4 regions of the Phyllobacterium sp. 0TCS1.6A genome follow, and region 2 is predicted to be linked to each of the others. Evidence: riboswitches for the same ligand, from Rfam matches in the RefSeq annotation. Region 2 holds a riboswitch; each other region holds the start of a gene.
What was found. Region 2 has a riboswitch for cobalamin ahead of OSJ75_RS01740 (CbtB domain-containing protein). Riboswitches for the same ligand answer to the same signal wherever they lie in the genome.

Region 1: another riboswitch for cobalamin. It lies ahead of OSJ75_RS19130 (aromatic ring-hydroxylating oxygenase subunit alpha); the one in region 2 lies ahead of OSJ75_RS01740 (CbtB domain-containing protein).
Region 3: another riboswitch for cobalamin. It lies ahead of OSJ75_RS20510 (ABC transporter ATP-binding protein); the one in region 2 lies ahead of OSJ75_RS01740 (CbtB domain-containing protein).
Region 4: another riboswitch for cobalamin. It lies ahead of OSJ75_RS05280 (hypothetical protein); the one in region 2 lies ahead of OSJ75_RS01740 (CbtB domain-containing protein).

What each region holds. Positions count from the first base shown of each region.
Region 1 is NZ_JAPMAB010000010.1:39,576-42,778, reverse strand. Features, by position in the region: gene OSJ75_RS19135 (L-fuconate dehydratase) at 1-1,248, shown strand, start outside; cobalamin riboswitch at 1,358-1,553, shown strand; gene OSJ75_RS19130 (aromatic ring-hydroxylating oxygenase subunit alpha) at 1,664-2,905, shown strand; gene OSJ75_RS19125 (hybrid-cluster NAD(P)-dependent oxidoreductase) at 2,905-3,203, shown strand, end outside.
Region 2 is NZ_JAPMAB010000001.1:370,016-373,218, forward strand. Features, by position in the region: gene OSJ75_RS01735 (cobyric acid synthase) at 1-1,156, shown strand, start outside; cobalamin riboswitch at 1,200-1,435, shown strand; gene OSJ75_RS01740 (CbtB domain-containing protein) at 1,482-1,661, shown strand; gene OSJ75_RS01745 (CbtA family protein) at 1,771-2,481, shown strand; gene cobU (bifunctional adenosylcobinamide kinase/adenosylcobinamide-phosphate guanylyltransferase) at 2,481-3,005, shown strand; gene cobW (cobalamin biosynthesis protein CobW) at 3,010-3,203, shown strand, end outside.
Region 3 is NZ_JAPMAB010000011.1:108,304-111,506, reverse strand. Features, by position in the region: gene OSJ75_RS20515 (DUF2126 domain-containing protein) at 1-665, opposite strand, end outside; cobalamin riboswitch at 832-1,041, shown strand; gene OSJ75_RS20510 (ABC transporter ATP-binding protein) at 1,337-2,146, shown strand; gene OSJ75_RS20505 (ABC transporter substrate-binding protein) at 2,143-3,099, shown strand; gene OSJ75_RS20500 (FecCD family ABC transporter permease) at 3,100-3,203, shown strand, end outside.
Region 4 is NZ_JAPMAB010000002.1:231,024-234,226, forward strand. Features, by position in the region: gene adh (aldehyde dehydrogenase) at 1-387, opposite strand, end outside; gene OSJ75_RS05275 (GAF domain-containing protein) at 565-1,536, opposite strand; gene OSJ75_RS05280 (hypothetical protein) at 1,595-1,834, opposite strand; cobalamin riboswitch at 1,926-2,182, opposite strand; gene OSJ75_RS05285 (peroxiredoxin) at 2,423-3,082, shown strand.

The DNA of each region.
Region 1 (3,203 bases), on a different contig from region 2:
GATATCCGTTTTCCAACCTCCCAAAGCCTGGACGGATCGGATGCGATGAACCCCGATCCGGACTATTCCGCAGCCTATGTGGTGCTTGATACGGATACTGACGGCCTCTCGGGGCACGGCCTGACCTTCACCATCGGGCGCGGCAATGAAATCTGCTGCCTTGCCATCGAAGCGATGAAGCATCTTGTCATCGGCCTCGATCTTGCCTGGGTGAAGGAGAACCCGGGGCGGTTCTGGCGTTTCATCACCGGCGACAGTCAATTGCGCTGGATCGGGCCGGACAAGGGGGCGATGCATCTTGCTACCGGGGCCGTCGTCAATGCCGTCTGGGATCTGCTGGCCAAGCAGGCCGGCAAGCCGGTCTGGCAGCTCGTCGGCGAGATGACCGCCGAGGAGATCGTCGATATCGTCGATTTCCGCTACCTGACCGACGTGCTGACGCGGGACGAGGCTTTGGAAATTCTGCGCAAGGCAGAGCAGAGCAAGGCGGAACGCATCGAAACGCTGAAGCGCGAAGGCTATCCCTGCTATACGACATCCGCCGGCTGGCTCGGCTATTCCGACGAGAAGCTGCGCCGCCTGTGCCAGGAAGCGGTGGATGCGGGCTTCAATCATGTGAAGATGAAGGTCGGACGCGATCTGGAGGACGACATCCGCCGTCTTACGATCGCGCGCGAGGTCATCGGACCGGACCGCATCCTGATGATCGACGCCAACCAGGTCTGGGAAGTGGGCGAAGCCATCGACTGGGTGAAGAAGCTTTCCTTCGTGAAGCCGTTCTTCATCGAAGAGCCGACGAGCCCGGACGACGTTGCCGGCCACAGGAAGATCCGCGAGGCGATCCACCCGGTCAAGGTGGCGACCGGCGAGATGTGCCAGAACCGCATCATGTTCAAGCAGTTCATCGCCGAAGGCGCGATCGACGTGGTGCAGATCGATTCATGCCGCATGGGCGGCCTAAACGAGGTGCTCGCCGTCCTGCTGATTGCGGCCAAGTATCAACTTCCGGTCTGGCCCCATGCGGGCGGCGTCGGCCTTTGCGAATATGTCCAGCATCTGTCGATGCTCGATTATGTCGCCGTCTCCGGCACCAAGGAGGGCAGGGTGATCGAGTATGTCGACCATCTGCACGAGCATTTCGTCGATCCATGCGTCATACGCGATGCGGCCTATATGCCACCCTCGCTTCCCGGCTTCTCCATCGAGATGAAGCCCCAGTCCATCGAGCAATATCGATATCGCGGCTAGCACCTGCGAAAACCGCGTATCTGCGGCACGGCCGGCCATGAGGCGGGCCGTGTCGTCTTGCGTAAATGCCATGTCGTTTCCGCACCTATCCTTTTATCTTGCCTAGTGCTCATATGGAGCTGCTTGAGGTGCCGCTTCTAGGGGAGCGGAGAATTGGGAAGCCGGTCTGAACCCGGCGCTGCCCCCGCAACGGTGGTGGAGTAAAACGCGGCAAAAGAGCCACTGGGGAATTCCCGGGAAGGCGTCGCGGCGTCCTGCGAGGGAGCTCCAGAGCCCGGAAACCAGCCCCAGGCCATAAACCGACTGATCGCGGTGGGCGATCAAGGAGTATGATAATGCCCGGTATGCCCGTGCAGGCATCTTCTCCATCACCACCAGTCAGTTCTTTCGCAATATTGGCAGGCGAGGACACGACATGGATATTCAAGCGGAACTACTGAGAAGCCTCAGGCAGCGCAAACAGGGCTACGGGCTGGAGCAGCCCTTCTATTCCGATCCGGATTACTTCCGGCTGGACATGGAGACGATCTTCTACCGCGACTGGCTGTTCGTGGGCCATGATTGCGAGGTGGCGCGCCCCGGCAACTACTTCACCGTGCAGGTCGGCGACTATCCCATCGTCATCGTGCGCGACCGGGAGAAGAACATTCGGGCATTCCACAATTCCTGCCGCCATCGCGGTTCGCGCATTTGCGCGGGCGAGCGCGGAAGCTCGGCCAAGCTTGTGTGCCCCTACCATCAATGGACCTATGAACTCGACGGCCGGCTGCTGTTCGCGCGGCAGATGGGCGATGATTTCGATGCGAGCCAGTTCAGCCTGAAGCCGGTGCATTGCGAGAGCGTCGGCGGATATGTCTTCATCTGCCTTGCCCAGGTGGCGCCGGATTTTGGGCCTGCACGCGCGCTGCTAGAGCCGTATCTGGCCCCGCACCGCCTGACGGAAACGAAGATCGCCTATCAGAGCACGATTGTCGAGAAGGGCAATTGGAAGCTGGTATGGGAGAACAACCGCGAGTGCTATCACTGCGCAGGCAACCATCCTGAATTGTGCAAGACGTTCCCCGAAGCGCCGAGCGCAACCGGCATTCAGGGATCGAAGAGCGATCCGGAGATCGTCGCCCACTGGGACAAGTGCGAATCCGAGGGCCTGCCGAGCATATTCCGCATCTCCGACAATGGCCAATACCGTGCAACGCGGGTGCCGCTGCTGGGCGAGGCGGAAAGCTATACGTTGTCGGGCAGGCGCGCCGTCGGCCGCCAGTTGAGCGACGATGTCAATGCGCGCCGGATCGGCTCGCTGCTGCTTTATCATTATCCCGGTACCTGGAACCACATTCTCGCCGATCATGCCATCTCGTTCCGGGTATTGCCGCTCGGTCCGAACGAAACGCAGGTGACGACGAAGTGGCTGGTGCACAAGGATGCGGTCGAAGGCGTCGATTATACGATCGACGAGCTCACCCATGTCTGGCTCGAGACCAACGACCAGGATCGCAGGATCGTCGAGGAGAATGCATTCGGCATTCGCTCGCCTGCCTACGAGCCGGGACCCTATTCGCCCGAGCATGAGGGTGGCGTCCTGCAATTCCTCGAATGGTACGGCAACATGATGGAAAGCCGTCTCGGCGGCGACGCGAAGCTCAGCAGGGTGGCATGATGAACATGGGCGTTCCCCAGGGCCACGGTTACAAACATCTCGACCAGATGCAGCCGTGGAGCGACAGGCTGCACCTCCTGGAGTGCCTGTCGGTCGTCGAGGAAGCGCCCAACGTCAAGACCTTCACCTTTCGCTCCGACAATCAGAACTGGTTCCGGTATGAGCCGGGCCAGTTCATGACCTTCGAACTCGGGACGCAGCCCGAATCCATCCTGCGGACCTTCACGCTTTCGTCCAGCCCCTCGCGTCCGTTCACGATCGCCGTGACGGTGAAGGCGCAGGAGGAAAGCATCGGCGC
Region 2 (3,203 bases):
CTACCAGACCTTCAAATCCACCCTGATGGAAGCCGTCATGGAATCATGGGGCAGGGTCGGGGAGGGCGCCGACCTGGTCATAGTCGAAGGGGCGGGATCGCCGGCCGAGATCAACCTGCGGGCGGGAGACATCGCCAATATGGGCTTTGCAACGCGCGCCGGTGTTCCGGTGGTGCTCGTCGGCGATATCGACCGTGGCGGTGTCATCGCGTCCATCGTCGGTACACACACCATTTTGCCGCAAGAGGATCGCGGCATGATCGCCGGCTATATCATAAACAAGTTTCGCGGCGACGTATCGCTGTTCGACGAAGGGTTGAAATCGATCACCGATTTTACCGGCTGGCGTTCCTTCGGCGTTGTTCCATGGCTCAAGGATGCGGCGCGCCTGCCGGCGGAGGATTCGGTCGTGCTGGAGCGGCTGACCCGAAGTGCCGGCCCCGCGCTGAAAATCGCCGTGCTGGTGCTCGACCGGATCGCGAATTTCGACGATCTTGATCCACTCGGCAGCGAGCCGGCCGTCGAACTCAATTGGGTGCACCGAGGCGAGCGGATACCGGCCGATGCCGGCCTTGTCATCATTCCGGGCTCCAAATCCACCATCGGCGATCTTCAGCAGTTGAAAGCGAATGGCTGGGATCAGGATCTTCATCTCCATCGCCGGCGGGGAGGCACGATTGTCGGCATTTGTGGCGGCTACCAGATGCTTGGGCGCAGCATATTCGACCCTGACGGCATCGAGGGACCTGCGCGAGAGGTCGATGGTCTTGGTTTTCTCGACGTCACGACCATCATGGAGCCTGAAAAGACCGTGCGCAATGTGACGGCGCATTCGCTGCATTTCGACTTGCCGCTGGAGGGATATGAAATCCATCTCGGCAGGACTGCCGGGCCCGATTGCACCCGGCCTGCGACGCGTATCAATGGGATCGATGATGGAGCGACTTCCGCTGACGGCAAGGTTTTCGGAACCTATCTCCATGGATTGTTCGGCGCCGACGATTTCAGGACGCAGTTTCTGCGTTCGATGGGAGTTGTGGCGGAACCGTCGAATTACAAGGCAGGCGTGGAACTCGCCCTTGACGCCATCGCCGCGCAACTCGAGCAGGTTCTGGACATCGATGCGCTCCTTTCCGTCAGTTCGATCTCCCGGTGAAGGCCATGGCGGATTTGTTTTGACATTTCGCGCGCTTGGTGACTAACGTTCGGGATTGATTGGTTCCCGCTTGGCCAAAGGCTTAGGGATCAAAAGGGAATACGACGACCGTACCCATCAGGGCGGTCCAACCGTAGCCGACCCCGCGACTGTAGAGCGGATAGGATCATGCCATCGCTGCGAGCCGAAGCGCTTGCAGCAGCCACTGGGAAACCGGGAAGGAGGCAAGGATCTTATGACCCGCGAGCCAGGAGACCTGCCAGTCAAAGGGCAATAATGCCCAGAACCGAAGGATTGTCCCTTCTGGCCCTGCACGGAGGTTGTTATGGCTGCCACTTCTACTTCGAATACGATTTCCATACCGCTTGCTTCGCGTATGACGACCGCTGTCGTCTCGCTGCTGCTCGGTGTCTTCATCATTTATGGCGTCGGCATGGCCCATTCCGACATGCTGCACGATACCGCGCATGATACGCGCCATTCCTACGGTTTTCCCTGCCACTGAGCCGAAGCTGAATCTGATTCTTTAGCGCGCTTGATTGCCGAAAAACCTGCGGTTTTGACCGATATCGTTGCGGTATCGGCACAATCGTATTCCGATGGGGACTGAAACCATGTTGGTAAAATATCTTCTGGCTACAATCGTGGCCGGATTGTTCGCCGGTATCCTTCTCACGCCGGCCATGTATGTCCGAAACGTACCTCTGATCCTGCACGCCGAACAATTCGAAGGCGAGGGCGGGCATTCGCACGAATCGGACCATGCGGCGCAGGGTGCCGCTGCGACGCCGCATGAACATGCCGAGGAGGCCGGGGCAGAACTCCCGTTAGGACGGCTTGGCAATACCTTGCTGATCAATCTCGTTGCGGGTGCGGGCTTTGCACTGGTGACCGGCGCAGCCGCCCTGTTTCTCGGCCGTCGCATCACGTTGCAGAACGGCGTCTATTGGGGTCTGGCAGGGTTCTTCATCTTCAACTTCGCACCCGCTTTCAGCCTTGCGCCGGAACTGCCCGCAATGCCCGCTGCCGATCTCGCGGCCCGTCAGACCTGGTGGCTGGTCACAGTTCTGCTCACGGCCGGCGGCCTCTATCTGATCGTGCTTAAAGATTTCATCTGGGCGAAGATCGCCGGCATTGCGCTCATCGTCGCGCCTCATCTCTACGGCGCGCCCGAGCCCGATAATCTCACCTCGCCGGTTCCGCCGACGCTGGCATCGGAATTTGCCGTATCGACGTTGGCGACGAACCTCTTCTTCTGGGCCGTACTCGGTATCTCGCTGGGCTGGCTCCTGCAGACTTACGCTCAATCGGAGCTTGAAGTCTGATGCATGAACTGGATCGCGGCTGCACGCTCGTGCTTGGCGGCGCGCGGTCCGGCAAGTCGAGCTTTGCCGAAGGACTAGCCGAAAGTTCAGGCAAGCGCTTCGTCTATATCGCAACCGGGCGTGCCTGGGATGAGGAGATGACACAGCGTATCGCGCTTCACCGACAAGGACGTGGCGCTTCGTGGGTGACGGTAGAAGAGCCGCTCGATCTCGTTGCGGCGCTGGAGGCGAATTGCGGGGCGGAGAATGTGGTTCTCGTCGATTGCCTGACGCTATGGCTGACAAACCTCATGATGGCTGAAAAGGATGTGGACGAGGAAATTGCGCGGTTCGTCGCGCTGCTGCCCAAGCTGGAAGGCGCGACGTTGCTCGTATCGAACGAAGTGGGCCTCGGCATCGTGCCGGAGAACCGCATGGCGCGCGATTTCCGCGACCATGCCGGCAGGCTCCACCAGGCGGTGGCCAAGGTTGCCGCGAGTGTTTATTTTCTGGCAGCCGGGCTGCCGCTCAAAATGAAGGGATAATGAAATGCAGGGGCACAAGATTCCGGCGACGGTAATCACTGGTTTTCTAGGATCGGGCAAGACGACGATGATCCGCAATCTGCTGGAAAACGCAGATGGCAAGCGTATCGCGCTGATCATCAACGAATTTGGCGATCTCGGCGTCGATGGCGGACTGCTCAAGGGCTGCGGCATCGAAGCCTGCCGGGACGAGGACGT
Region 3 (3,203 bases), on a different contig from region 2:
CTGGTGCCGGCCGGGCCGTCGAGCGCCACGAGGTCCGGCTTGAGCTGGATGAGATAGCCGGACACGAACCGCGCCGCCAGCCCGAGATTCCGCAGTACCTGGACGAGAAGCCAGCTCGTATCGCGGCACGAGCCGGTTCCGGCGCGCAGCGTATCCTCCGGCTCCTGCACCCCGGGCTCGAGGCGGATGACATAGCCGATCTCGCGCTGCAGGCGGGCATTGAGCGCGACGACGAAATCGACCGTATTGACCGGCGTCCTCTCGATGGAGGCGAGGAAATCGGCCACCAGCGGCCCGCATGGCTCGGGCTCCGTATAGATCGACAGGTCCCGGCGCAGCTCCTGCGGATATTCGAACGGCCAGGTCTCCGCTTCCGGCTCGACGAAGAAATCGAACGGATTGTAGACGGTCATGTCGGCAACGAGATCGACTTCGATCTTCAATTCGCTCACCGGTTCCGGAAAGACGAAACGCGCGAGGAAATTGCCGTATGGGTCCTGCTGCAGATTGACGAAATGATTGGCCGGGCTGACCTTCAGCGAATGGCTTGGAACCTTGGTGCGGGAATGGGGCGCAGGCTGGAGCCGGATGATCTGCGGCCCGAGCCGGATGGGCCGATCATATTTATAGTGCGTCAGATGGTAGAGCGCAGCTTGTATTGCCATGTGGCCTCATATCCAGACAGAGATCCCTCGGGTGCGAAGCCCACCTTAAGCTAACCTACTGCGGGGCCTTGTCACGCTCAAAATTTGATCACGCCCAAAATTTGTTCCCTGCCGCTTTTTATCGCCAGCCGGCCAGTGCGGGCTGTTCCCTTTGCCTGCGCTTTGGGTTACAGATTCGAGCGATGGTTTCTCCGGTTCGACAAAGCCGGAGATGAAAAGGGAACACGGTAAGGCGTACCCAAACGGGACCGATGCCGTGGCTGCCCCCGCAACTGTAGGCGGTGAGTGAAGCCCGATATGCCACTGGGAAACCGGGAAGGCAGGGCGGAATGACGACCCGCAAGCCAGGAGACCTGCCATCAAACGGATAACTCGAACCGGACGGGGTGTGCCGGCGGCGATGCAGTGCCGGTAGATTCGCGTCTACTTTTCCGGTCCATTCGAAGGCCCGGTCCGTTTCGGAGGCATAATCGTCCCTGCTGACCCCTTCCAGAACAGCCGGACATGCCAACGCCGAAAGCAAGTATCTCCGCCCTCTTCGCATCGTCTCCCGCCGCTCCGTGGGTGAGCGTCGCCCTGCGGCCCGGCAAGGTCAAATGCCTCGCCGACACTTGCGCATGTTATAACATATCATTATGGCTTGCCCATCATGCAGCATCGAGGATATCTCAATGAGTGAGCCCGCCCTGTCGATGGATGCGCTCGGCTACCGCGCCGGCAATGGCCGCATGCTGGTCGAGCCGACGAGCCTCGAGATCGGCGCCGAACAGCGGCTGGCGATCATCGGTCCGAACGGCGCGGGCAAATCGACATTGCTGCGCATGATGGCCGGGCTGCTGAAGCCCTCCTCCGGCAGCGTCCGCATCCATGGCGACGACATTGCGGCGCTTCGGCCGCTCGACCGTGCCCGGCTGATCGCCGTCGTCGGCCAGACCGATGCGCCCGCCGGGCAATTGCTCGTGCAGGATTATGTCGCGCTCGGCCGCATCCCGCACAGCGGCGCCTTCAGGCGCGACGAGGACGCGGCAATCGTCGAGGAGGCGCTTGTCCGCGTCGATCTGGCGGCATTCGCGCGCCGGCCGGTCGCCTCGCTGTCGGGCGGGGAGCGCCAGCGCATGCAGCTCGCCCGCGCCCTCTGCCAGAAGCCGAAAGTGCTCTTCCTCGACGAGCCGACCAATCATCTCGATCCGCGGGCGCGAAGCGAGCTGCTGGCGCTGGTCGGCGGCCTCGGCGTCACCACGATCGCCGTGCTGCACGACCTGCCGCTCGTCGCCCCCTTCGCCACGCGCATCGCCGTCATGCAGCAGGGTCGGGTCGTCGCGACCGGCACCCCGGACGAATGCCTGACGCCGCGGATCGTCAGCGACGTCTTCGCCCTCGACGTGCTGAGGATGCGCCATCCCTCGCAGGACCGCGACCTGATGGTCTTCGAGGCCAGCCTCCCCCATTCCGCATCCCAGCCCATACGGAGCAAATCATGAAGAAGTTCGCGCTATCCCTCGCTCACATGCTTGCGCTGCTGGTGCCGCTGCCGGCGCTTGCCTTCCCAGTCACCGTCGAAAGCTGCGGCCGCTCCGTCACCTTCGACAGCGCGCCGAAGCGGGCGGTGATCCAGGACATCAATATGAGCGAGATGGCCTTCGCGCTCGGCCTGCAGCCGTCGATCGTCGGCGTCAGCGGCATTACCGGCTGGTACAAGCTGGACGATGCGTTCAAGCAGCAGCTCGGCGACATTCCGGAACTCGCGCCGAAATATGCCAGCGTGGAAAACCTCGTGGCGGCAAGCCCGGATTTCTTCTTCGCCGGCTGGTATTACGGCATGAAGCCCGGCGGCGACGTGACGCCCGATACGCTGGCGCCCTATGGCATCAAGACGCTGGAGCTGACGGAAAGCTGCATCCATCTCGACAGGAACAGGCCGGCGGCGACCATGGAACTGCTCTATGGCGACATGAAGAAGCTCGGCATCATCTTCGGCAAGGAGGCCGAGGCCGACAGGCTGATCGCCGGCTGGAAAGAGCGCCTGGCCGAGATAAGGTCGAAGATCGGCAGCGACAGCGGCACCCGCGTCTTCCTCTATGATTCAGGCGACGACAAGCCTTTCACGGCCGGCAAGTTCGCCATCCCGACCGCGATGATCGCCGAAGCCGGCGGCACCAATATCATGGCCGACATGGAAACCAGCTGGGGCACGACATCCTGGGAAACCGTGGCGGCGCGCAACCCGCAATTCCTCGTGCTGCTCGATTACCAGGACAATGCGGGCTATGCCAAGCTGCTCGACTTCCTGAAATCGCACCCGGCGATGAAGGAGACCGACGCGGTGAGAAACCAACGCTTCGTCGCCCTGCGCTATGCGGAACTGACGCCCGGGCCGGCCAATGTCGAGGCAATCGCCAAGATCGCCAACGCGATGCACCCGGAAGCATTCTGAGTGCAGATACCGGGCCGCACGATCTTCGGACTGGGCGCGGGCGTGGTGCTGATCGCCACGCTTGCCGTGCTGTCCGTCGCCTATGGATCGACCTTCATCGCGCC
Region 4 (3,203 bases), on a different contig from region 2:
GCCGGCAAAATAGCGGAAATGGTCGATGGCGAGCGGGATGTCGGCCGCGGTCGTCTCGCGGATCGGCTTGCCATTGTCCCAGGTCTCGGCCTGGGCCAGGACGGAGAGATTGTCCTCCATCACCTGCGCGATCCTGTTGAGCATGACGCTGCGTTCGGCAGCGCTGGTGCGGCCCCAGCCTTCCTTGGCGGCATGGGCGGCGTCGAGCGCCGCTTCCACGTCGCTGGCGTCCGATCGCGCCACCTCGCAAAGGACCTGGCCGTTCACCGGCGAGGTGTTCTCGAAATATCTGCCGGCCTTCGGTTCGACGAACTTGCCGCCGATGAAATTGCCGTATCTGGCCTTGAAGTTGGGTTTTACAGTGCGGTTGAATTCTACCTTGTTCATGGTTTCCTCCCTTGCGCCGGCTCCTGCAGCGGACTGCTGCAGATGCAATACGCGCGAATTTCCGGGCCGCCTCCTGCGGCTATGGAGAGCTTCGCGCGCTCTGGCGCGGCTGTCATCCCGCCATGGCGAGTTGATGCCGGCATTTGTCGCATATCTGCGACAGGCGATCGTCCCACACTAGTTCAGGCCGAGCTTCTTCAGCTTGCGGTGCAGCGTGGCGCGGCTCATGCCCATCATGCTGGCGGCAACGGAGACATTGCCATTGGCCCGGCGCAGCACGCGCTGGATGACGCTGCGTTCCGCCGCGGCGAAATCGGCGGCGGCGTCGCGTTCATGGCCCAGCAGATTGGCTGCCGGCAGCGGCGTCCGCAGGTTCTCGTCGGTGAGGCCCAGCAATTGCCGGGCGGAGCGCGACGCGCCGATGACGAGATCGTCCTGGTCGACCGCGATCAGCGCATTCAGCGCGCGCTCGCTGCCGGGGTCGCCCTCGGCCATGACGATGCGCGCCCGCGGGAAGGCCAGGCGGAAATTCTCGGCCTCCACCCGCCGCGCCGCGTCTGAGACCGCCATGCCGATCAGCCGCACCACGCCCTCGGTCAGGTCGGCGCGCGCCGAGGAAACGTCGATGACGGCCATCAGCCGGCCGCAATGATCGAAGATCGGCGCCGACGTGCAGGAAAGCGCCGTGTTGCGGCTGCGGAAATGCTGGTCGCGATGGATCGTCAGCGGCCGCTGTTCGGCGATCGCCGTGCCAATGCCGTTGGTGCCCTCGCTTTCCTCGCTCCATACGGCGCCGGTCCACAGGCCGACCTTCGAGAAAGTCGCGTCATCGCCCTCATAGCCGCGCCGGTCGACCGGCACGCCGTTCTTGTCGGCAAGCAGCACGCAGCAGCCGGCGCCGCCGACGGCGGAATAGAGGCGGTCGAGGGAAGCGGAGGCGGTGGATATCAGGGAGCCGAGCCTTTCGCGCGCTTCGCGCAATTCGCGGTCGGTGAGGATGATGGTCGGCCTGCGCTCGTCATCCGGCTGCAAGCCATAGAGGCGCATCGATCGCCCCCATGAAGCGACAAGCGCCGATTTCGCCGCTGCATTGCCGGTCAGCGCCGTCTGAATCTGTTCGGCATGCAAGCCGTTCTGACTTTTCTCCAAGTCCCTCCTCCCGAAGTCTTGGTCATCAACTTCAACACTAGGCCAGAACCGCCGCAGGTCAAGCCCTGACGGGCCGCTCAGCCTCGATGAGCGCACGGAACAATTCGTGCAGCCGCCGCGCCCCTTCATGCCGGCTGGCGGGAGATTCAAGCCGCGCCACTTCGCGCCGCGCCGCCTCGGCAATATCCGAGCCCTGCGGGCGCGACAGCAGCCAGCGCATGAAAACATCCTCGGGCGCGGTGGAGGCATCGACATCGCGGCGGATGCCGCTCCTGTTCTGGCAGAAGGAAAGACCCATGATAAAAACCCCGATCATCGTGATGGACGGGGCTTTGCGTCTGAATTGCAGCAGCGGGCCGATGCAAAGCGACACAGGACACCCCGCCCGTGGACATTCAACATGTTTCGGCAGGTCTCCTGGCTCACAGGTCATCATTGCTGGCCGGCCTTCCCGAAGCGGAAATTGCTTCAGTGGCTTACCGCACCATCCGCGAAACCCAGGGTTTGCGAATGGACGGGGACAGCAACTCGCTGTTTACAGTTGCGGGGGCAGCGTCGGCTTCGGCAGGCGTTCAAACCTGCCTCACGGACTTCCCTCTTAGCTCCCTGCCTTGCGGCAGGAAGAACCGGAACGGCGCTATAAGAACCACCGCCGGCCGATCCGTCAAGGGAGCATCGGCGATATACCGGGGAAACTCGGCCATGGCGGAACCGGCCGGCCTTGCGGCGCTCCCGGAGGCCGCCCCATTCTCCGCCTTTGCCATTGCTTCTTGCCTCTCTCGCGCTACAATCCCGGCGAAATTGGCGTGAACGGGAGCTTTTTGCGCGAGGAACGCGTCAAATCCTTCCGTTCTGGTGCCTGAACTCAGCGAAAATGGAGACAGCGATGGGCTTACGCATTAACGACACTGCGCCGGATTTCACTGCCGACACCACCCAGGGCGAGATCAGGTTCCACGACTGGATCAGGGACAGCTATGCGGTGCTTTTCAGCCATCCGAAGAATTTCACCCCGGTCTGCACCACCGAACTCGGCTACATGGCCGGTCTTGCGCCCGAATTCGAGAAGCGCAACGCCAAGATCATCGGCATCTCCGTCGATCCGGTCGAGAGCCATTCGAAATGGAAGAACGACATCAAGACGGCGACCGGACACGAGGTCGACTATCCCCTTATCGGTGACAAGGACCTGAAGGTCGCCAAGCTCTACGACATGCTGCCGGCCGAAGCCGGCGATTCTTCCGAGGGCCGCACCCCCGCCGACAATGCCACCGTGCGTTCGGTTTTCGTCGTCGGCCCCGACAAGAAGATCAAGCTGATCCTGACCTATCCGATGACGACCGGACGCAATTTCGACGAGATCCTGCGCGCCATCGACAGTATCCAGCTGACGGCGAAGCACCAGGTGGCGACTCCGGCGCAATGGAAACAGGGCGAGGATGTCATCATCACCGCCGCCGTTTCCGACGAAGACGCGGAAAAACGCTTCGGCGGTTTCGAGCGCGTCCTGCCCTATCTGCGCAAGACCAGGCAGCCGGCAGGCTGAGCGGCATCATCGCGACTTGATGGCTTGCGGGAGAAAATTCTCCCGCAGGCCGCTCCCGCGCAATGACATGCCCTGACGGGCGGGCCGAAACATGGTCTAACCCAACGTCGGAAGATCCGTG